Regions from separate parts of the Waltera sp. genome, predicted to be linked through region 1. Evidence: predicted binding sites of a transcription regulator. Region 1 holds the regulator's gene; each other region holds the start of a gene.

Region 1 (7,884 bases):
CGCATACAGCGACGGTATCACGCACAACCCGATAATAATAACCAGCGCAAAAGGCTGCTTCACCAGTTTTTTCAGATCTCCGGTAAAAATCTTCCAAATATTTTTCATATAGCTTCTAGCAACTCCTCATCCGTATCCATTTGATTGGTTTTGGTCTTTTCTCCCCGGGCCGCCGCTTCACACAATCCCAGTATCAGGAAGAAAAGCGGCGCATTCAGCACCTGCTGAAAGCTGATCAGGGAATGTATCCCGTAGGTAAGCAGTAACAATACTGCGAGAAAATTCTTCCTGTATGTCTGCAGCGCCGTGATAAAAACAGCTGCATAGGCAGCCACACCCAGCAGTCCCATATTGACCAGTGTGGTGAGCCACTCATTATGTGCATTGGTAAAAACAGAACCTTCAAAATATCCTTTATCAAAAAGCACCGTGCCTCCCGGCAACAGTTCTCCCAGATACGATGCAAAACAATCCGGGCCTGCTCCCAACAGCTTCTGATGCAGATTTCCTTTCCGGAAACCCATCCATGCCATCTGCCACAATCTTCCCCGGCGATTGCCCCATTCCGCAAAATCGATTACCAACAACCGATGCAGATACCATGCCAGCACTACCGCTATTCCTGCCAGTGCACAACACAATACTCCCTCTTGCAATATTTTTTTCTTATTCTCCGGAATCCTGCGACAGGCTCCCCAAAGCAGCAGACACCCTGCTGCAACCGGAATCCATCCCTGCCAGGCTGCCAGTTTTTTGGCGATGCCATCCTGCAGGAGAATGTCAAACGTTCCCAGATATAACATCCATTTACCCCAACGGCACATTCCCAGCGCCACCGCTGCAAGAAAAAGGAAATATACTTCCCAATGTCCGGTTTGCTTCCGGTCGAGCCAAAAGCACACCCCCATGACTGTGCATGCCACGATCACACCGCTGTCACTTCCCTGTAAAAGCAGAAGCATCATGGCCAACATATTGCACGTTCCTGCCAGCAGTGTGGGACCTTTTTTCCCTGCTTCCACTGCCCGGTGAAACAGCGTCATGGAAAAGGGAAACATCACACTGTAATACCCGCTGAGCCAGTTGCTGTTCCCTAGCGTGGTCAACATATGGGTAAATTCCCAGTCCCCCACAACGTAACCCTTGAGAAGTCCCAGAGGATCATAGCCCAGCTTCTGCAACAGACCGATCAGGGTGACCGCCACAAAAGCCGCCTCTCCTAACCATATCGCCGTTTTACAACTACCTCCGTACTTCGCCGTCAGTAAAAAACCTCCGATCATCAAACAGATCGTGACAGCTCCCATGTACCATTCCCGCTCTCCGTTCCACGCAATACTGCCATAGGGGCTGCAGATTGCAGAGAGTAACGCACAGATTCCGTACAGGCAGACCGCCGTCGTTACCGCATGTGTTCTGCATTTATCGACCGATTTTTTCACTACTTCAGCCAGAGATCTGGCAAAAATCCGATGTTCCCCTGTCCACCGGCTGCTTACAGCAAAGACACACAGTGCCAGCAATGCGATCCCCTGGCAAAGCAGTGAAACATTGCGATACAGGTAATATTTGGTATCACCCAGTTTATAATATCCATTCCAGGGAATATAATAAAGAGGCAGCACTGCCAGAATAACGATCAGATAACTCTGACATACAATTTTCAGAAATTCCTCTTTCCGGTTCTCCATCCTGCAGGCTCCTTCGTGTCACAGACAGCATAACTACTTGAATTGTAAGCGTTTCTGCCCATTCTGTCAAACCGTTCACCCTGCCTTTTGACAAAAAAACCAAACTGTATTCTATATCATTGGCCTTCAAAGATACCTTTAACTTTTTCCCAACAAACCAGTAGCCCCGGCTGGGTGTAAGAATAAGCAGTGCCGTAAGCAGACGTCGGTACCATAGCGTCCCAAGGGACGCATTGCGAGGGTACTTTCCTCACTTATGTACCGCTACGCTCTGCGATAGAGCACGAGCGTGCCGCGTTTCTTACCCCAGCCGAGGCTACGGGGAATTTTATTTATTAACTTTTACTTCCAAAACTTTTTCTTCTTGCCGTCCCTGGAGTCATTCTCCTTGGACTCTCCCTCTCCGCTTTCCGTTGCTTTCTTCACAGCATTCAGGGAATCTCCGGTCAGTACATCGAACTGCTTTAGCAGTTCCTTTGCTTCCGGTTTCAACTTGTCGGGAGTCTGAACCACCAGTGTTACATAATGGTCACCGCGGACATCCTTATTTCTCCAGGAAGGAACACCCTTGCCGCGCAGACGGATCTTGGTGTCGGTCTGGGTTCCGGCCTTTACATCATATACCACCTTGCCGTCTACCGTATCGATCAGCACTTCGCCGCCCAATGCCGCTACTGCAAAAGAAATAGGTACGGTAGAGAAAATATCGAAATCCTGTCTCTGGAAGATAGGATGACGACCTACGATCACTTCTACCAGCACATCGCCTCTGGGGCCACCGTTGACACCTGGCTCACCCAGTCCCGGCATCCGGGTAGACTGTCCGTTGTCGATACCTGCGGGAATATCCACCGCATAACGTTTCTTCATAGGAATATATCCGGTACCACGGCAATCCGGGCATTTGTCCTTGATCACCTTACCGGTACCCTGACAGTCGGGACAGGTCTGTACATTACGCACAGTACCGAAGAAAGACTGCTGGGTAAATACCACCTGACCCTTACCACCACACTTGGTACAGGTCTCAGGGCTGGTTCCGGGCTTCGCACCGGAGCCGTTACAGGTCTTACAGGTTTCCTTTACCGTAAGATCGATCTCTTTCTTGCAGCCGAAAACTGCCTCTTCAAAAGTGATATGAACACTGGTACGGATGTTGGCACCTTTCATGGGGCCGTTATTTCTGGCACCTCTGCTTCTGCCGCCGCCAAAGATATCTCCGAAAATATCTCCGAAAATGTCTCCAAAATCAGCTCCATTGAAATCGAAACCACCGGCACCTCCTGCGCCACCGTCAAATGCCGCATGGCCATACTGATCATACTGACGTCTCTTCTCGGGATCACTCAGCACGGCATAAGCCTCGGAAGCTTCTTTAAATTTCTGTTCTGCCTCCTTGTCTCCGGGGTTCATGTCGGGATGGTATTTTTTCGCCAGTACCCGGTATGCTTTTTTAATTGCAGCATCATCTGCATTCTTATCTACACCGAGGACCTCGTAATAGTCTCTCTTCTGCTCTGCCATTTTTGCACCTCTGTCATTTAAATCTAAAAACGGTTATGCACAGGGCACGCTTTCGCATACCCTGTGCCCCCTGTTATTCGCAATCACTGTTACACAGCATTTACTGTTATACCACGATTTGCGTTATTTGTGAAGTTTAATTATACTTCTCTGAAATCTCCGTCGATCACATCATCGTCTGCGTTAGATCCAGCATTGCTACCGGCCTGTGCATTCATGTCAGGGCCTGCTGCACCCTGTGCACCCTGCTGTGCCTGAGCAGCCTGCTCATACATCTTGGTGAATACAGACTGAGCACTCTGGGTCAGTTTCTCTTTTGCAGCCTTCAGCTCATCTACATCGCTGTCGCTCATCTCCTGGTCTTTGGTTCTCTCCAGAATAGCCTTAACAGCTTCCAGATCAGCCTGTACCTGGGTCTTGTCACTCTCGGGAACCTTGTCACCTACTTCGTTCAGAGCCTTCTCGGTCTGGAATACGAAAGAGTCTGCTTCGTTTCTTGCCTCGATAGCTTCCTTACGCTTCTTGTCCTGTGCCTCGAACTCAGCTGCTTCCTTGACAGCCTTCTCTATATCGGAATCGGACATGTTGGAACCGGCGGTGATGGTGATGTGCTGTTCCTTTCCGGTACCCAGATCCTTAGCGGATACATTTACGATACCGTTGGCATCGATATCGAAAGTAACCTCGATCTGAGGAATTCCTCTGGGAGCGGGTGCAATGCCGTCCAGACGGAACTGTCCGAGGGACTTGTTATCCTTGGCAAACTGACGCTCACCCTGTACTACGTTGATATCTACAGCGGTCTGGTTATCAGCTGCGGTAGAGAAGATCTGGCTCTTTTTGGTAGGAATGGTAGTATTTCTCTCGATCAGTCTAGTAGCGACACCACCCATGGTCTCGATGGACAGGGACAGGGGCGTTACATCCAGTAACAGGATATCGCCAGCACCAGCATCACCTGCAAGCTTACCACCCTGGATAGAAGCACCGATTGCTACGCACTCATCAGGGTTCAGAGATTTGCTGGGCTCTTTACCGGTCAGGGCTCTTACCTTATCCTGTACCGCAGGAATACGTGTAGAACCACCTACTAACAGTACCTGACCCAGATCAGAATAGTTCAGGCCAGCATCCTTCATAGCGTTCTGTACGGGGATAGCAGTCTTATCAACCAGGTCTCTGGTCAGTTCATCGAACTTTGCACGAGTCAGGTTCATATCAAAGTGCTTGGGTCCCTCTGCAGTTGCGGTAATGAAAGGAAGGTTGATGTTGGTGGTCATTGCGCTGGACAGCTCTTTCTTAGCCTTCTCAGCTGCTTCCTTCAGTCTCTGCATAGCCATCTTATCACCGGACAGATCTACGCCTTCTGCCTTCTTGAATTCATCCAGCATCCACTGAATGATCTTGTTATCGAAATCATCACCGCCAAGGTGTGTATCACCGTTGGTAGCCAGTACTTCGATGACACCGTCACCGATCTCGATGATAGATACATCAAAGGTACCGCCACCAAGGTCGTATACCATGATCTTCTGTTCTTTTTCATTGTCCAGACCATAAGCAAGTGCTGCTGCGGTAGGCTCGTTGATGATACGCTTTACATCCAGGCCTGCGATCTTACCTGCATCCTTGGTAGCCTGACGCTGGGCATCATTGAAGTATGCGGGAACTGTGATAACTGCCTCGGTAACCTTCTCACCCAGATAGCTCTCGGCATCTGCTTTCAGCTTCTGCAGAATCATTGCGGAGATCTGCTGCGGAGAGTATTTTTTGCCGTCAATGGTACGGCCGCGATCGGTACCCATATCTCTCTTAATGGAAGAAATGGTCTTCTCTGCGTTGGTAACTGCCTGACGCTTTGCAGGCTCACCGACCAGTCTCTCACCGGTCTTGGTAAATGCTACAACAGAGGGTGTGGTTCTTGCACCTTCTGTATTAGCGATAACGGTGGGTTTACCACCTTCCATAACAGCTACACAGCTGTTGGTTGTACCTAAGTCAATACCAATAATCTTACTCATAATATTTTCCTCCTGTTTTTATTCTCTGTTTTCATTTTATAGTTTCTATTCTCAAAAATATGTGATAATCAAATTATTGAACAACACCTACCATGCTGTGTCTTACGACCATGTCATGATATGTGTAACCCTTCTGAAGTTCCTGGGCTATCACACCGGATTCATACTCATCGCTCTCCACCTGCATCACCGCGTTGTGAAGATTCGGGTCGAATTCCTGTCCGACTGCCTCGATGGGTTTTACACCGATGTTCTCAAGTTCTGTCATCAGCTGTTTGTAGATACGGTTCATACCGTCTACGAAAGGATCCTCTTTGGATTCCTCGGGAACCGTTGCCAGGCCTCTTTCAAAATTATCTACTACCGGAAGGATCTTCTCGATCACACTCTTGGCACCGGTATCGAACATTGCCTGTTTCTCTTTATCGGTTCTCTTGCGGAAGTTCTCGAACTCTGCCATCTGACGCTTTACTCTGTCTTCCAGCTGATCGATCTTCTCCTTGTAGGAATCTTCCTTTTTGTTCAGCTTTGCCTGCTTCTTTGCTGCCTTTTTGTCTTCCTTGCTCACGGGTTCCTCATCTTCTGTCTCTTCTTCCTTCAGTTCTTCGGCATCTGAAAGATCCTGTTCCATTTCTTCCTCTAATATTTCTTTTTCCTGATCTGCCATTCTTACTTTCCTTTCTGGAATCTGTCTATTCTTTGCGGTAAAGGTCATCCAACTGGTTCTGCACCGTCCGCAGCGTTCCTATGACCTTGTCATAATCCATTCTCTTGGGACCTATGATTCCTATGGTTCCCTTCATGCCTTCGCCTAATTCATAAGTAGCTGTGACAACACTGCAGTCCTTCATGCCCTGCACCGGTGTCTCGTCTCCGATGTACACCTGGATACCTGTGCTGCCTTCATCTGCCAGGGACTCCTGGATCAGACCGCCCAGCTGCTGTTTTTCTTCGAAGGCATTGATCAGTTCACTTGCCTTGGACTGATCTGCCAGTTCCGGATACCGGAAAATATTGTTGGCCCCGCTGGTGTAGATCTCCAGGTCCTCGTCTGCCTTGATGGCATCCGCCACAGCATCGATCACCTCACTGACGATCTCACTGTGGATTCCGGCCTGCTGCTTCATTGCTGCGATCATTCCCAGATTGATCTCCTCCATGGACAATCCATTGAGGTGGGTATTCAACAGAATGTTCAGCTTCAGCAGTGTCTCATCATCCAGTTCCTGATTCACCGCCAGGATATTGTTCTTGATCACATTACCTTCGGCAACGATGACCGCCAGAATCTGTCCGGCATCTACCCGGGACAGCTGGATGAACTTTACCTTGTTGCGATGTACCTGCGGAGCACTGATCATGGTGGCGTATTGTGTGTTCTGAGCCAGGGTCTTCACCACCTGTTTTAACAGGTTCTCCAGCTTATCCTGCCTCTCTAAGAGCATATCCTTCATCTCATTGACTTCCTGCTCTCTGGTCGCCATCATGGTATCCACATAGAAGCGATATCCCTTATCGGAAGGAATTCTTCCTGCGGAAGTGTGCGGCTGTATGATATAACCCATCTCTTCCAGATCTGACATCTCATTCCGAATGGTTGCCGAACTTAGATTCAGATCTGTGTATTTTGAAATGGTCCTGCTGCCTACCGGCTCTCCCGTTTCCAAGTAGTTCCGGATAATGGCTTGCAATATAATTCTTTTTCTGTCATCCAATTGCATTCCATCACTCCCTTTGGGATTATTAGCACTCATCTAAAAGGAGTGCTAACATCTTCTTACCCTAAAATATCACTACAGGATATTATTGTCAACTGATTTTCCCGAAAATAATTCTAAACAAAATATTAAAAAAAACTATTCAGAGCCTCATTCGCCAAATACAGATTCTTGTGCAAGCACAAATCTGTACTTGGCTCATCGTATACACAAAAAGGACCGGCACTATTTCAGTACCAGTCCTGTCTCCAGATATACGGGAAGTGCCCGTACATATACCATATCTATTGTGCCTCCGACAAGGATCAGAAAACATATCGCAACCCCTGTATTCACCAGCCACCGGGGAAAGGTTCTGCCTTTGATCTTCAGTTCCGAAAGTTTTTGAATTCCTTTTATCATATAATACATCAGGGGGAGCAGCGCTGGGAGCAGGTACCGTCCCTGATTCTGATAATCCGTGGTGTATGCATAATAAATCGTCAGAAATGCCGGCATAAAAATGCAATAAAGCATATTAATATGGAAGAACCATTCTCTTCCGGATATTTTGCGACGCTTCTTATAGCAGATCATATACAGAAGGCTTCCCGCGGTGCCAAGCACAAAAAATGCTTTATACGCCCGATACAGCCAGATGCTTCCGTAGATGGACATGGAGCCGAAAGCTGCCACGAAGCTGTGGAACAGACCGGACAGTGTGTAGCGTTCCCGGAACATTTCCAGCACCGTATAACCCATGGACTGATAAGTCTGCATGGTCAGCGGATTGACACTCTCCACCGCATATTGGATCGCCATCTTTTCCCGGGTGGCCAGTCCCAGCAGATCTCCGTCCAGAACGATATAACTGCGGATGAACCACCAGCCGATCCCCGCCAGAACTACTCCGGCGATCAGACAGCCGTATTTCAGCATATTCTTCCAGTC
Region 2 (7,884 bases), on a different contig from region 1:
CAATGTCATGGAAGAAGTAAAGCGCAGCTTCAAGCCGGAATTTATCAACCGTATTGATGATATTATCGTGTTCCACCAGCTGAACAATGAGAACATGAAGGAGATCGTGAATCTTCTGGCATCCAATCTGTACAAGAGATGTGAGGATCAGCTGGGGATCCATCTGACCATCACAGCAGCGCTGAAGGAGCATCTGGTATCCAAATATGCGGATAACAAGATGGGAGCAAGACCCTTGAAGCGTGCGATCCAGTCCGTGGTAGAGGATGCTCTGGCAGAGGAGATCCTGCAGAAAAAGGTGGTACCGGGAGATAAGGTATCTGCCGGATTCAAGGATGGAAAAGTTGTATTTACCGTGAAAAATTAAGTATTTGTAACTATTCAGTCACTCAATTTGCAAAATCGCTCTTGCAGAGCGTTCCTTTTGCTCATTGAGGTTACTTCGTCCTATAAATTACGTCAAAGGTTCTTACGAATGCAAGCATTCGACGTACCTATGACACAATTTACATGACTCTGAATAGTTACAAAATAAATAAAACTTTTTGTAGAAAAACAGGGTGAGATATATTATACTGTAACTATTCAAACCCCATTCGCAAAGAACGAAAGAGAAAGATGTATTGCGGATGCAGTTACTTTCAGGAGGACAGACAGATGGCAGTAGTGGAAGAAATACTTCGCAGTGAAGCAGACGGATCTATCAGTTTTGGTAATCACAAGCTGGCCAAGAAGGCAAAAGTGGAAGATTATGAGCATGCAGGAGATCTGCTGAAGGTTAAGACCTACAATGAGATGACAAAGCTGGAAAAGAACGGCATGTTTTTATATGAATCTGTTCCCGGAACCAGTGTACTGGAGTTCAAGGAAGCTGACAACAGTGTGGAGTTTATCGTAGAAGGTGACGAGGATTCCCAGATCACTGTAGGACTGAAGGACGATACCGAGTACGAAGTATTTATCGACGGTAAGAACGTAGGAACCATGAAAACCGGACTTGGCGGCAAACTGAGCCTGAGCGTAGAACTGGAAGCAGCAGGTGAAGTATCTGTTAAGATCGTAGAGGCGTAAGGACGCACTGCAAAGGAGTCCAGGCACGGAGGATATTGTAGTACTTCGTGACTGGGCTTTTTTTAAATATTCAGAGTTTCCGGAGGCGGTTTTGCGGGGGCTGAATAGGTATTACAATGATTGAGGAGAGAGCATGGCAAAAGGAAAGATGGCCACTGTATTTTTCTGTCAGAACTGTGGCTATGAATCCACGAAATGGCTGGGACAATGTCCCGGCTGCAGAGAGTGGAATACTTTCGTGGAAGAGACGATAGATAAAACGGAATTGAAAAATACCGGAAACGGTGCAAAGAGAGACAGGAGAGAGGCTTCGGAGCCCTGTGTGCTGTCGGAGATCGCTATCCGGGAGGAAAATAAGACTCTCACCGGAATTAAGGAACTGGACCGGGTGCTGGGGGGCGGCATTGTGCAGGGATCTCTGACGCTGGTAGGCGGAGACCCCGGTATCGGTAAATCCACACTGTTATTGCAGGTCTGCCATAACTTATCCACGGCGGGACATAAAGTATTGTATATTTCCGGTGAGGAATCCAAGGTACAGATCAAGATGCGGGCGGACCGTCTGGGGGCTTTTTCGGAGCATATGCTGCTACTGTGTGAGACGAATCTGGATATCATCAGTGAAGTGATCCGCAAGAGCAAGCCGGAGGTCGTGATCATCGACTCCATACAGACCATGTACAACGAGAACGTGTCGGCGGCGCCGGGAAGCGTGTCTCAGGTGCGGGAATCCACCGGTATTTTGCTGCAGCTAGCAAAGGGACTGGGAATCTCAATCTTCATTGTAGGCCATGTGACCAAGGAAGGTACGGTGGCAGGTCCCAGAGTGCTGGAACATATGGTGGATACTGTTCTTTATTTTGAAGGGGACAGACATGCGTCCTACCGTATTCTGCGGGGGGTGAAGAACCGTTTTGGATCTACGAACGAGATCGGTGTTTTCGAGATGCGGGAAACGGGACTGGCAGAGGTCAAGAATCCTTCGGAATATATGCTGAACGGACGGCCGGAGAATGCCAGCGGCTCTGTGGTGGCGTGTACCATGGAGGGCACCAGACCGCTTCTGATCGAATTGCAGGCACTGGTGTGCCACAGTAATTTCGGCATCCCCAGAAGACAGACCACCGGTACGGATTTCAACCGTGTGAACCTGCTGATGGCGGTATTGGAGAAGAGATCGGGAGTGCAGCTGTCCTCCTGCGATGCCTACGTGAATATTACGGGAGGTATCAAGATCCAGGAGCCGGCCATTGATCTGGGAATCGTGCTGGCGATTCTGTCCAGCTTCCGGAATAAGGCATTGAATCCGAAAATGGTAGCTTTCGGAGAAGTGGGATTAAGTGGCGAAGTCCGCGCGGTCAGCATGGCAAAACAGCGTGTGGCGGAGGCGGAGAAACTGGGCTTCGAGGAATGCGTGGTGCCCTACGTGTCACTGGAAGAGTGCAAAAAAGGAAGCAAAATCCGTGTCATCGGCGTCAGCTCCGTGCAGGATGCCATGGACCGATTGTTCTAAAGAAGCTTTTTAGCATTTCATTATGAGGAGGACAAAGATATGGCCGTAAGAATAGGAATTGATATCGGCAGCAGTACCACCAAGATCGTAGCTTTTGAAGGAGAACATATGCTTCCGCCCATGGCAGTCAAGGCAGACAGCCAGGTGGCATCCCTCTACGGTGCTTTCGGAAGATATCTGTATGAGAATAATCTGCAGCTTTTAGATGTGGAAGGTGTCTATATCACCGGCGTGGGAAGCAAATATGTGGAGAAAGCGGTATACGATCGTCCGACCTATAAGGTAGATGAATTCGTTGCCACAGGAACCGGAGGCTATTATCTGACGGATAAAAAGGAAGTTATCGTTATCAGTATGGGAACCGGAAGCTTTTTCGTCAAGGTGACGGAGAATGAGATGAAGCATTTAGGTGGTGTCGGCCTCGGTGGCGGAACCATCTGCGGACTGTCCTCGATCATACTGAATACCGGGGATATCCATGAGATCGTCCCTCTGTCCCGGAAAGGTGATGTGGCAAAGATCGACCTGAGGATCGGCGATCTGGCCAAGGAAAAGCTCCCCGGCCTGAACCTGGACGTGACTGCGTCCAACTTCGGCAAAGCGGATGCCCAGTCCAAGCCCGAGGACATCGCGGCTGGTATCGTCCATATGGTCATCGAGAACATCTGCCAGGCCGGAATCCTGGCCTCCCGGAACACCGGCATCAAGGATTATATCCTCATCGGTGGCCTGACCAAATTCTTCGAGTGCCGCCAGATCATCGAAGACTTCAAGAGCCTGTGGGATGTGAAGGTCACTATTCCGGAGTACTCCGATTATGCTACCGCTATTGGGGCGGTGATTGCGCCGGATGCGGAGAAAGAGGAGATTTGAGAAATAAAAAAGTAAGAGGGATTGATTTCTCAATCCCTCTTGGTGTATAATCTACTTAGAAAGGTGGTCGGAAGTGAAAATTCCGATTTGCCCTCAGTAAAATACTAGAAAAGAAATAGCATCTACTTTGGCGAGGGGATGCTATTTCTTTTTGTTATTATCGTCACCATGTCTGTCAATGTATGATAAAGCTGCAAAGACAACTAACAACAGAGTAAGTACTTCCATCGTATTCATGGGCATCACCCTCCTTTGTAAGACTAGAGGGCATCTAACAATCGGAAAATCGCATCCGCTTTCTGTTCGATTACACAAATACAGTATAACATAAATCGAACGTATGTTCAATATCATGATGAAAAACATTCTTGTTAATTCACATTAAAATAACACCCAATCATGGCGTGATTCTTCAGATCGCGCCATGGTGAGGTAAAAAGTGTTACCAAAACAGAAAATAAAAAAAGCCGATAACATCGACTTTTTAAAGCAGGGGAAGAGGGGATCGAACCCCCGTTAACGGTTTTGGAGACCGCCGCACTACCGCTGTACTATTCCCCTATGAAATTGTATCAGCTGAATCACTGACGAAAGCTATTATAGCATAGATGTTTATCATTTAGCAAGTGAAAATTTTAAATTTTTGCAAAAACTTTTGCAATTCCGGGGAAAACCACAAAAAATACCTTATAACACAATTAAAGCAGCCGCAGGCGGGAAACCTGCAGCCACTTTAATTGTGTAAAAGGGGAATTCTTCCGGAAATCTACTTATATAAGCGGTTCGGCTCTCGCCGAACATCTTAAGTATATTACACATTTCGGCTTTTGTCTACTATTTTTTTGCATAAATTTTACAAAAAAAGACTGTGTTATGACAAAAACGGTGAGAGGAAATGTATATAATCAGATACATAGGGGGAAAAGCTTGCTTCCCGACGCAGATTTCGTGTAATATAGGTAGTAAATGAGTATGAGAAAGTACGGCAGATAAGGGCTGTACGGAAATGAGGGAAAATATGGAACAGCATTTTAATACCCCGGCAGAAGTCATTGATAATAACATGAAGGCCGGAGAGGGCAAGGCACATCTTCCTCTGGGCAAGATGATCCTGTTAGGCATTATGGCAGGTGCTTTCATTGCACTGGGCGGAGCTACCAGCAGTACTGCGGCGCATGCTATTGACAACGTAGGTCTGGCCCGATTCGTAGCCGGTATCATCTTCCCTGTGGGACTGATGATCATTGTATTTGTAGGTGGAGAACTTTTCACCGGCAACTGCCTGATCGTCATGGACGTGGTAGGCAAAAAGGTGACCTGGTTCGAATGTATCCGCAATCTGATCGTGGTATATTTCAGCAACCTGATCGGCGCGCTGATCATTGATACCCTGATCTACTTTTCCGGAAATCTGGACTACACCGGCGGATTGCTGGGGGCTTATGCCATCAAAGTGGCAGTCGGCAAGGTAGGCATTTCTCCGCTGAAAGGAATTACCTCCGGTATCCTGTGTAACATTCTGGTATGTATTGCGATCCTGATGGCAGCGGCAGCTACGGATATCGTCGGTAAGGTCTGGGCGATCTTCTTCCCGATCATGGCCTTCGTAGTCGGCGGTTTCGAGCACTGTGTTGCAAATATGTTCTACATTCCCGTAGGCATGATGGCTGCACAGAATCCCGCGTATGTTGCAAAGGCACAGGAAGCATACGGCCTGACCGCAGAGCAGATCCAGGGACTGACAGTACTGCACAGCCTGAACAACTTTATTCCCGTTACCATTGGCAATATCTTAGGCGGAATGGTATTCGTAGGAATCCCCTGCTACTTTATTTATAAGAAGAGGTGGCAGAAATGGCATGAGGAATCCAAGAACGCATAGGACGGGAAAGTAAATACAGAGCGGAACAGAAGCAGCTTGGGATAATGATAAGATCCCCGGCTGCTTTTTGCTTATACGATGTAACCGGTATAGCTTTATGTCTGCACAGGAGTTTGCAAGGGATGAACCGGATATGGATTTTCAGAATTATAAACGAAATATTAAATCGCATTTTTACACATGTAATATAAAAACATTAGAAAAACGGAGATAAAACGAGAAAATAAAAGAAATAGTTATTTAAATAACGGTGAATGCGTTTGAAAAACTCGGCATATAAAACTAATATAAACTATAGAAATTAGCACTCGATAAAAATGAGTGCTAACAAATGAAAAAGAGTAATATGATATTTAAATAGTTATAAGGAGGCAGTTGTCATGAGTTTGAAACCTTTAGGTGACAGAGTAGTATTAAAACAGTTAGTTGCAGAGGAGACTACCAAGTCCGGTATCGTGCTCCCCGGTCAGAATAAGGAAAAGCCCCAGCAGGCAGAAGTTGTTGCTGTCGGCCCCGGCGGTGTCGTAGACGGTAAGGAAGTAAAGATGGAAGTTAAGGTTGGCGATCAGGTCATCTATTCCAAATACTCAGGAACCGAAGTAAAGCTGGATGATGAAGAGTACATCATCGTAAAGCAGAGCGACATCCTTGCAATCATTCAGTAATTGCAAACCTAAAAAGAAATTAAGACTAAGAACAAATAAATTGGAGGCTGATTATTATGGCAAAAGAGATTAAATACGGCGCAGAAGCCCGTGCAGCATTAGAGGCTGGTGTAAACCAGCTGGCAGATACCGTAAGAGTAACCTTAGGACCCAAAGGAAGAAACGTAGTACTGGATAAGTCCTTCGGCGCACCCCTGATCACCAACGATGGTGTTACCATTGCAAAAGAGATCGAGCTGGAAGATGCATTCGAGAACATGGGTGCACAGCTGGTAAAGGAAGTAGCTACCAAGACCAACGATGTAGCCGGTGATGGCACTACCACCGCAACCGTTCTGGCACAGGCTATGGTAAATGCAGGGATGAAGAACCTGGCAGCAGGTGCTAACCCCATCATCCTGAGAAAAGGTATGAAGAAAGCAACCGCATGTGCAGTAGAAGCCATCGGTAAGATGAGCCAGAAAGTAAACGGCAAGGAGCACATCGCAAGAGTAGCTGCAATCTCCGCAGGGGATGAGGCTGTAGGACAGCTGGTTGCAGATGCTATGGAGAAGGTAAGCAACAACGGTGTTATCACCATTGAAGAGTCCAAGACCATGCAGACCGAACTGGATCTGGTAGAAGGTATGCAGTTCGACAGAGGTTATATTTCCGCTTACATGGCAACCGATATGGATAAGATGGAAGCTGTTCTGGATAACCCTTATATCCTGATCACTGACAAGAAGATTTCCAATATTCAGGAGATCCTGCCTCTGTTAGAGCAGATCGTTCAGTCCGGCGCTAAGCTGCTGATCATCGCTGAGGATGTAGAGGGCGAGGCACTGACCACCCTGATCGTTAACAAGCTGCGTGGTACTTTCAACGTAGTAGCTGTTAAGGCTCCCGGCTATGGTGACAGAAGAAAAGCTATGCTGGAGGATATCGCAATCCTGACCGGTGGTACCGTGATCAGTTCCGAGCTTGGTTATGAACTGAAAGATACCACAATGGATATGCTGGGTCGTGCAAAATCCGTTAAGGTACAGAAAGAGAACACCGTGATCGTAGACGGTGAAGGCGATAAGGAAGCATTACAGTCCAGAATCGCACAGATCAAGAAGCAGATCGAAGAGACCACTTCTGATTTCGACAGAGAGAAATTACAGGAGAGACTGGCTAAGCTGTCCGGTGGTGTTGCAGTGATCCGTGTAGGTGCTGCTACCGAGACCGAGATGAAGGAAGCTAAGCTTCGTCTGGAAGATGCTCTGGCAGCTACCAGAGCAGCCGTAGAGGAAGGTATCATCTGTGGTGGTGGTTCCGCATACATTCATGCATCCAAGGAAGTTGCCAAACTGGCAGCAAGTCTGGAAGGTGATGAGAAGACCGGTGCAGGCATTGTCCTGAAAGCACTGGAAGCACCTCTGTATCACATCGCAGCAAACGCAGGACTGGAAGGCAGCGTTATCATCAACAAGGTACGTGAGTCTGAGGTCGGTGTCGGTTTCGATGCTCTGAAAGAGGAATATGTAGATATGGTAAGCGCAGGCATCCTGGATCCCGCAAAGGTTACCAGAAGCGCCCTGCAGAACGCTACCAGCGTAGCAAGCACACTGCTTACTACCGAAAGCGTTGTAGCTAACATCAAGGAAGACACCCCTGCAATGCCCGCCGGCGGCGCAGGCATGGGCGGAATGATGTAAGCGTCAGGACCGCTTTGACGCAGCCGTGCTAAAAAGGGAGCACACTATGCAAGCTAGCTTGCAATAGTGCGCTTCTTTTTTAGTGCGGATATGGCGAAGTCCAGCGGATATCGCATGAATTGCGAAGCAATTTATGCGATAAGCCGCTGCTGCGTCGAAGTCTTCGGGTGTGGCATTTGTTTTTTATGGGTGTTTATC
Region 3 (7,884 bases), on a different contig from region 1:
TCATTTCTATTTCCGCCTCTCTTTATTTTCATCATAAATTTGCACCCCTGTCAGGCCTGTACCTTATCGAAGAGATTCCGGATCTCCTCTCTCTGATATCCCAGTTCCTGCATGTTGTTGATAAAATTCCGGACATGCCCGGCTGCCAGCTGTTCTCTGGTATTCCCGATCAGCTCAGTGTCCTCCGTCACGGTTCTGCCGCTGGTGCGCTGTGTCACGATCAGGCCGCTCCGCTCCAGTTCTGCAAAAGCTTTCTGCATCGTATTCGGGTTCACCGCCGCCACGGCCGCAAGATCTCTGACACTCGGCAGCTTCTCTCCCGGCTGATATTTGCCGGACACGATCTCTTTCTGGATCCGCTCCACCAGCTGCGCATATATGGGTCTGTCAGCATCCAATTCCCACGCCATTCCTATCATCCTTTCTTGTTTCTTATTTTCTGTTTCTTATTACCTGTCACGCATCGTTTCTATCGATGCCTCCCCGGGTCCCTCATTGTCTTGTTGTTTTACTGTATTATTTATTTAATACAATAATACGTTATTTATTTTTATCTGTCAAGCGGATTTTATGCTTGTCCGGGAAAATTGTTGGAATTACACTTGTTACAACATGGTAAATGGGAAGTTACGCGGCTCATTGCTCGCGTAACTTCCCATTTACTACGCATCCGGCTCCGAAATACGTGTCACCCCCACATAAATATCCGAGATTTCAAACCATGTAGGATAATCCACGATTCCGGTCTGAGGAAGATTAAATATCTTCTGGAACGTCCGGACAGCCTCCGCAGTACCGGAGCCATAGATTCCGTCGGGTGTCAACGTAGGAATCGCCGGATAATTTCTGGCGATCCGGTTCAACTGCTGTTGCAGCTGACGGACTTTTTCCCCGGAAGAACCGATAGTCAGATCATACCCCGGCCAGGAAGAAGGCACTCCCGAAATAATATCTGCGGAATTGATATACATATCATTGCCGTAATAATAATGAATGATATCAATAGCGGAATATCCCTGATCCGCCAATGACTTGGAGCCCCACTGGCTCAGCCCCCGGCAGGTAGTCCGATTACCGTCACAATACGATGTGAAAATGGGCTGTCGTACACCGGGCCTTGACAAATAGTTGGTAAAAATGGAATCTACCAGATAGTCGATCTCTTCGAACACATTTCTGCCATAGATCCATTTTTGATCATACGCCGTAGAAGAAGTTATCGTAAAATCGTATCCACGTCCCCTGTACCACTCCGTATATATACGGTTTAACGTAAATGATTGAATGACCAGAATATTAGCATAAATTGCACTCTCCGGCCAGGTGGAATAAATCTCGCTGGAGGCCACATTTTTAATGTAATCCTTATAGCGCACCCAGTAATTCCGGGCAGTGGGATCCTCCGGGACACCGTCATGTACGATCACATATTCCGGAATCACCACACGGCTCAGTACGATCTCCCCGGTCTCGTTCATAGGTTTGATTTCTTCTTCCGGAATCTTCGGAGGATACTCTCCGAAAAGCGTATGTGCAGGTATTACTACTACTTTTTCTTCCTCCTCTGTTACATTCAGCGGATTCATGCGGATCGGTTGTAGGGAAAATTCGCCTGCCAGAATTTCGGAACCAGATACCAGTACCGGTTCAAAGCCTTCTGCAGTCACCTGAATGTTGTACTCCGAATAGGGCTGTGCCGTAATATCCGGAGATAAAGAAAGCTCTCTCGGCGGCGCATCCAGTGTTATCGTAGGGGTTTGCCCGGATTCGTCAGTAGTCATCGTCTCCAGCGGGGAATCCGGATCCCCGGTATAGGAGACAGTGACGGTCGCGCCGGGTATCGGTGTCATCCCCAGAGCGGAGACAACGCTGATCTGAAGTGTTCCTGTATAAGTAGTTTCCATGGACAGAGGTCCTTTCTGCCTATGCCGTTTTGTCTGTCTTGATCCGGTCAGGCAACAAATGTTCCTTACAGAATATGCAAAGTCAGAAAAATATGTGCATGTTCCCATATACTAAGCAGACTAACTTCTATCCGTTTTGTCTTCATCATACATCTACTTGATTAACAGACGGGTGATATGCATTCACTAAATACTAATTCCGGTACCGGTCTGCATCTGTCCCCGAGCCACCGTGTAGCCCAAAAAAGGAACCACAAACCGTTCCCAGATTGTGATTCCCTTTGTTTTTAATCCGTCATTTTTATTTGGTCAACAGCATCATAATGTCATTGCTTCTTGCCACGAACTTGGTCATGGCGTCGGCGGACAAGGGTGCATGCTGGAGCTTTGCCAGATCGTACAGCTGCTCGCAGATCATTTCTGCGTTCTCGCCGTCCTGGTGCTCGGTGATGTACTGTACCAGAGGATGGTTGGCATTCAGAATCAGGGTCTCGCCCTCACCGCCGAAAGCACTCATATCCATGCCGGGCATGGAGTACATCTTCATCATATCCTGCATACGTCTGCTCTCTTCGGACAGCGTGATCATGGAAGAGATCTTCTTGTTCTTCAGCTTCTCTACCTTGACAGTGATCTTGTCGTTCTTCAGAGCCTTCTTCATCAGCTTGCTGATGCTCTCTGCCTGCTCTTCCATCTCTTTTTCAGCCTTCTTGGAAGTCTTGGACTTCAGGGCATCGGTCACATCCGCATCGATACGCTGGAACTTGATTCCCTCATTCTTCTGCTCCAACTGGGAGATGAAGGGCTGATCGATATTATGGGTCAGGATCACAGCATCCATCTTAGCAGCCTTGAACATATTGATGTACTGGCTCTGCTGCTGTTCATCCGTTACATAGTAAATGATCTTTTCCTTCTTCTCTTCCCCGGCATTCTCCTCAGAAGCCTCATCTTCAGATTTATCCCCTACGACCTCAGCTTCTACCTTGTTGCCGTTCTCATCTACAGCATTTTCCTTATTCTCTTCCTCGTCCTGAGGCTTGATCTCCAGACACTCGGGCAGAGTCAGATATTTGCCGTCCAGATTCTTGAAGAGGATATAATCGTTCATCTTCTCACAGAACTTGTCATCCTTCAGGCAGCCAAACTTGATGAAGGGACTGATGTCATCCCAGTATTTGTCATACTCTTCCTTATCCGTCTTGCACATACCGGCCAGCTTGTCCGCTACCTTCTTGGTAATGTACTCGGCGATCTTCTTGACAAATCCATCATTCTGCAATGCACTTCTGGATACGTTCAGAGGCAGATCCGGGCAGTCGATGACACCCTTTAACAGCAGCAGGAACTCAGGAATGACTTCCTTGATGTTATCTGCGATAAATACCTGATTGTTGTACAGCTTGATGGTACCTTCGATGGACTCATACTCCATGTTGATCTTCGGGAAGTACAGGATACCTTTCAGATTAAAAGGATAATCCATATTCAGGTGGATCCAGAACAGAGGCTCCTTGTAATCCTGAAATACCTTGCGGTAGAAGTCCAGATACTCTTCCTTCGTGCACTCATTGGGATGCTTGGTCCACAGAGGCTGTGTCTCGTTGATCAATTCAGGACGCTTTCTGATCTTCAGCTTCTTAGGCTCTTCTGTTCCCTCAGCAGCTTCAGCATTTTCACCTTCTGCCGCTTCCTTCTTCTCCGGCTCGATCTCTTCCAGGACTTCATCATCGGGAAGCTTTTCCTCTTCCTTGATGATCTGGGTCTCCTTGGTGTTCGCCTTGGACAGATAGATCTCGGTAGGCATGAAGGAACAATACTTCTTCACGACCTCACGAGCCTTGTACTCATTACAGAACTCCAGACAATCTTCATTTAAAAACAGGGTAATGGTCGTACCGACATCCGTCTTGTCTCCGTCTTCCATGGAGAACTCGGTGCCGCCGTCGCACTCCCAGTGCACTGCCTTGGCGCCGTCCTTGTAGGACAAGGTATCAATGTGTACTTCATCCGCTACCATGAATGCAGAATAGAAGCCCAGTCCAAAATGACCGATGATCTGGTCGGAATTGCTCTTGTCCTTATATTTCTCAATGAAATCCGTTGCGCCGGAAAATGCAATCTGGTTGATGTACTCTTCCACTTCGTCGTCAGTCATGCCCAGACCGTTATCCTTGAAGGTCAGTGTCTTCTTTTCAGGATCCACGATGACATCCACACGTCCCTTATAGCCTTCAGGCAGGGCATATTCTCCCATCATGTCCAACTTTTTCAGCTTGGTCACGGCATCGCAGCCGTTAGAGATCAACTCTCTGTAAAAAATATCGTGATCGGAATACAACCACTTTTTAATGATCGGAAATATGTTTTCACTGTTAATTGACAAACTACCGTTTTTTGCTGCCATTATTACCACATCCTTTTCTAAAATTGCACAGCCATGGCTGACTGTTTCCTAACTGATTCTAAGTGTAGGACTGTAAAATTGAAAAGTCAAGACAAATTTAGCACTCATTATAAATGAGTGCTAACAATCAGTCAAAAATCCAGTATTTATCAATATTTCCGTAATTCTAAAATTTTAATAAAGCGTGTAAAAAACCAGAAATTACTCCTCCGGAAAGTACTTTGCATACACATCAAAAAAGTTGTCCGTAGTCACCTGTTCGTCCATGATCAGCGTGATCTCGTCCCACAGCTTGTCATTGAGCTGACGCACCAGTGTATTCACAAAGCTGTCATACTCCTGCCCGAAGACTTCCCGTTTCCGCTCTTCTACAATCTTTAATTTATTAGCGTCCGTCTCTTCCCGATCCAGCGTATTGATGCATTTGATAATGTAATAGCCTCGTTCACATTTCACAACCTGGCTCACCTCGTCTGTTGCCAAATTGAAAGCCGCTTCCTCATAAGCGCTCTCCGCTTCTCCTTTGCCAAAGGAATAGGTGATCTCGGAATCGTCGCTGTATTTGGATGCCAGTTCCGTGAAATCGTGTTCTCCGTCCACCGCCAGGTCTCTTACCTCGCAGGCTTTCTCATAGGCACTCTGAATGGAGCTTTCCGAATAAGGCTTCAGGTTTCCGTCCATATCCGTGGATGCTGTTGCAAAAAAGATCTGCTGCACCGTAATTTTGCGGGCCTCGTCATCACTGATCTCCGGATTGATGTCCTGTATAATCAACTGATAGACCTTGTCTGCCATGGCATATTCCCGATACAGATTCTCCACAATCTCCTCCGTGGCACCCATAGCCTCGATCTCCGTATCATTTAAGGAAGAATAATACTCCTGTGCCGCCTGGACGACCTTTGCCTCCTCGGCTTCATCCAACGTGACCTCTTTCTCTTTTGCCAGCAGGTACATGGTCTTGATCTGAGCAATTCTTGCCAGCACTGTCTCCTTGACATTATCCTCCAGAGTCACTCCGTTCAGGGAAGTATTCCAGATCTCCGTCCCGTAGACATTCTCATATTGATTCTGGGTCGTGGTCAGGTAGATCATGATCTCCGCCTTAGAGCAGGACTCGTCCCCGATCCGAAATACCTCATTTTTCCCAAATCCTGTGGTAAATACCACTTTTGTGCCGTCACTGCTGCCGCAGGCGGTCAGTCCCGTCACCATACTTATTCCCAGCACTCCCGCCACCAATACCGCGGTGATATGACATCTATTTTTAAAAAACATAACATTTCCTACTTTCTCAAAGTCTCTAAATTCTGATTATACCCTATTTTTTTCTTCTGTGCCACGATTTCTTGGAAGTTCAGAAAAATCTAAGAATTCTACAGACAAAAAATGCGTGCGGATATTCTCCACACGCATTTTTAATATTATTCAATTTTGATACCAGATTACTCGATTACATGGATCCAGCCCTTAGGAGCTTCGATCCTGCCCATCTGGATACCGGTCAGAGTCTCATACAGTTTCTTGGTGACAGGTCCCATCTCGGTCATGCCGCTGGGCAGGCAGATTTCTTTGCCGTGGTCAACGATCTTGCCTACAGGGGAGATCACTGCTGCGGTACCGCACAGACCAGCCTCTGCGAAGTCTTTTACTTCATCCAGGTATACTTCTCTCTCTTCTACTTCCAGTCCCAGGTATTCCTTGGCAACATATACCAGAGAACGACGGGTGATGGACGGAAGGATACTGTCGGACTTGGGAGTTACGACCTTGTTGTCCTTGGTAACGAACAGGAAGTTCGCACCGCCGGTCTCCTCTACCTTGGTACGGGTAGCAGCATCCAGATACATATTCTCATCGTAGCCTTCCTTGTGAGCGGATACGATTGCATGTAAGCTCATAGCATAGTTCAGGCCAGCCTTGATGTGACCGGTTCCGTGAGGTGCCGCACGGTCAAAGTCGGTGACACGGATGGTCAGAGGCTTAACGCCGCCCTTGAAATAAGGTCCTACAGGGGTGCACAGAATACGGAACTGATACTCATCCGCAGGCTTTACACCGATGACAGGGTTGCTGCCGAACATATAAGGACGGATGTACAGAGTTGCACCGCTGCCGTAAGGAGGTACGAAAGCATCGTTGGCCTTAACCGTCTCGGTAACAGCTTCCACGAAACGCTCCTTGGGGAAAATGGGCATCTCCAGTCTTGCTGCGGAAGACTCCAGACGTTCACCGTTTAAGTCAGGACGGAAGGTTACGATATGTCCGTCTTCTGTGGTGTAGGCCTTCAGGCCCTCGAATACGGTCTGTGCATACTGCAATACACCTGCACACTCATTTAATACGATGTTGGGATCCTGGGTCAGCTGACCGTCATCCCATTTGCCGTCCTTGTAATTGGACACATATCTGTAATCCGTAGGGATATAACCGAAACCGATGTTACCCCAGTCAATGTTCTTCTTTTCCATTTTTGTATTCCTTCTTTCCTCGGTTTACCACTCTGCCTGTTGATTTCTCTTAACAGAATTTATTGATTTTCATTATTATACCATTTGTAATAAAAGTCAATATACACATTTATGCTTTCCAGTGACTTTTTCAGTGAAAATGTGTCGTTTTTCTTCTTTTCACAGTTTTTTCAGATTAAAATCACTACATATCTGTCATTGCATTTAAGACTTTTTCCGCTCATATTTCAAGAACTGGTAAGTAATGTCAAAATAGACCTGCTCATCGCTGTCCGCGGTGATCTCCCACTCGGGATCACTGTCCAGATCCGGGAAATAGGCATCCGCCTCGTAGGCATGATCGATCTTCGTCACATGGGCCACGTCACAGTAAGGCAGCATCTGGCGGTAAATACTCTCTCCGCCGATGATATAGATATTCTCTTCGTCATATTTCTTCAGTTCTTCCAGCAATTCTTCAATAGAGTGTACCACGATCGCATCCTTGACCTGATAATTCGGATCTTTGGACAAAATAATGTTGATGCGGTTCTTTAAAGGCATGCCCTGTGGGAAAGTCTCCAAAGTCTTGCGTCCCAGAACCACTACCTTACCTGTCGTCTCTTCGCGGAAATGCTTGTGATCGTTGGGGATGCGGATCAGCAGTTCGTTCTTGCTGCCGATGGCCCAGTTGTTGTCTACTGCTACAATTAAATTCATGGTGTACCTCGTTTCTGTTTGTTTCTATGATAATAACCGGTTTCTCCGTGCTTCGCACTCACGAAACCGTACTGATATTCGTATTCCGGGCTACCGCCCTACTTACTCATGTCAGATTGCAATCGGAATATCCCTGATCTGCTCCCCTGTCTGGTAACCCTCCAGCTTCACGTCATCCGGTGTAAACTGGTAAAAATCCTTAATCTCCGGGTTCAGCCAGAACTTCGGTGCCGGGAAAGGCTCTCTGCTTATCAGTTCCTTAATGGCATCCACATGTCGGTCATAGATATGGGCATCCGCAATGACATGCACCAGCTCACCCACGTTCATATCGCAGACCTGTGCCAGCATATGCACCAACACCGCATACTGTACCACATTCCAGTTGTTGGCTGCCAGCACG

The links. Region 1 encodes HrcA, which represses chaperone genes, less so after heat shock. Its sites were predicted from a motif close to TGTTAGCACTCNNNNNNNNNGAGTGCTAACA; they were not measured.
Region 2: the regulator HrcA is predicted to act here: its motif matches at 5,639-5,669, upstream of groES (co-chaperone GroES).
Region 3: the regulator HrcA is predicted to act here: its motif matches at 4,407-4,437, upstream of htpG (molecular chaperone HtpG).

Annotation. Positions count from the first base shown of each region.
Region 1 covers NZ_JBKVQF010000005.1:80,431-88,314, forward strand. The annotation lists gene ACLTOH_RS03860 (YhgE/Pip domain-containing protein) at 1-108, opposite strand, end outside; gene ACLTOH_RS03865 (O-antigen ligase family protein) at 105-1,691, opposite strand; gene dnaJ (molecular chaperone DnaJ) at 2,034-3,215, opposite strand; gene dnaK (molecular chaperone DnaK) at 3,356-5,236, opposite strand; gene grpE (nucleotide exchange factor GrpE) at 5,310-5,903, opposite strand; gene hrcA (heat-inducible transcriptional repressor HrcA) at 5,929-6,957, opposite strand; gene ACLTOH_RS03890 (DUF2142 domain-containing protein) at 7,180-7,884, opposite strand, start outside.
Region 2 covers NZ_JBKVQF010000020.1:54,031-61,914, forward strand. The annotation lists gene ACLTOH_RS11450 (ATP-dependent Clp protease ATP-binding subunit) at 1-367, shown strand, start outside; gene ACLTOH_RS11455 (endosialidase) at 658-1,071, shown strand; gene radA (DNA repair protein RadA) at 1,205-2,584, shown strand; gene coaW (type II pantothenate kinase) at 2,624-3,457, shown strand; tRNA gene ACLTOH_RS11470 (tRNA-Trp) at 3,948-4,018, opposite strand; gene ACLTOH_RS11475 (formate/nitrite transporter family protein) at 4,476-5,339, shown strand; gene groES (co-chaperone GroES) at 5,720-6,004, shown strand; gene groL (chaperonin GroEL) at 6,061-7,686, shown strand.
Region 3 covers NZ_JBKVQF010000001.1:81,326-89,209, reverse strand. The annotation lists gene ACLTOH_RS00395 (ABC transporter ATP-binding protein) at 1-4, opposite strand, end outside; gene ACLTOH_RS00390 (GntR family transcriptional regulator) at 51-410, opposite strand; gene ACLTOH_RS00385 (peptidoglycan-binding protein) at 663-1,904, opposite strand; gene htpG (molecular chaperone HtpG) at 2,206-4,311, opposite strand; gene ACLTOH_RS00375 (peptidylprolyl isomerase) at 4,513-5,589, opposite strand; partial or broken gene ACLTOH_RS00370 (branched-chain amino acid aminotransferase) at 5,757-6,788, opposite strand; gene ACLTOH_RS00365 (dihydrofolate reductase) at 6,987-7,481, opposite strand; gene thyA (thymidylate synthase) at 7,593-7,884, opposite strand, start outside.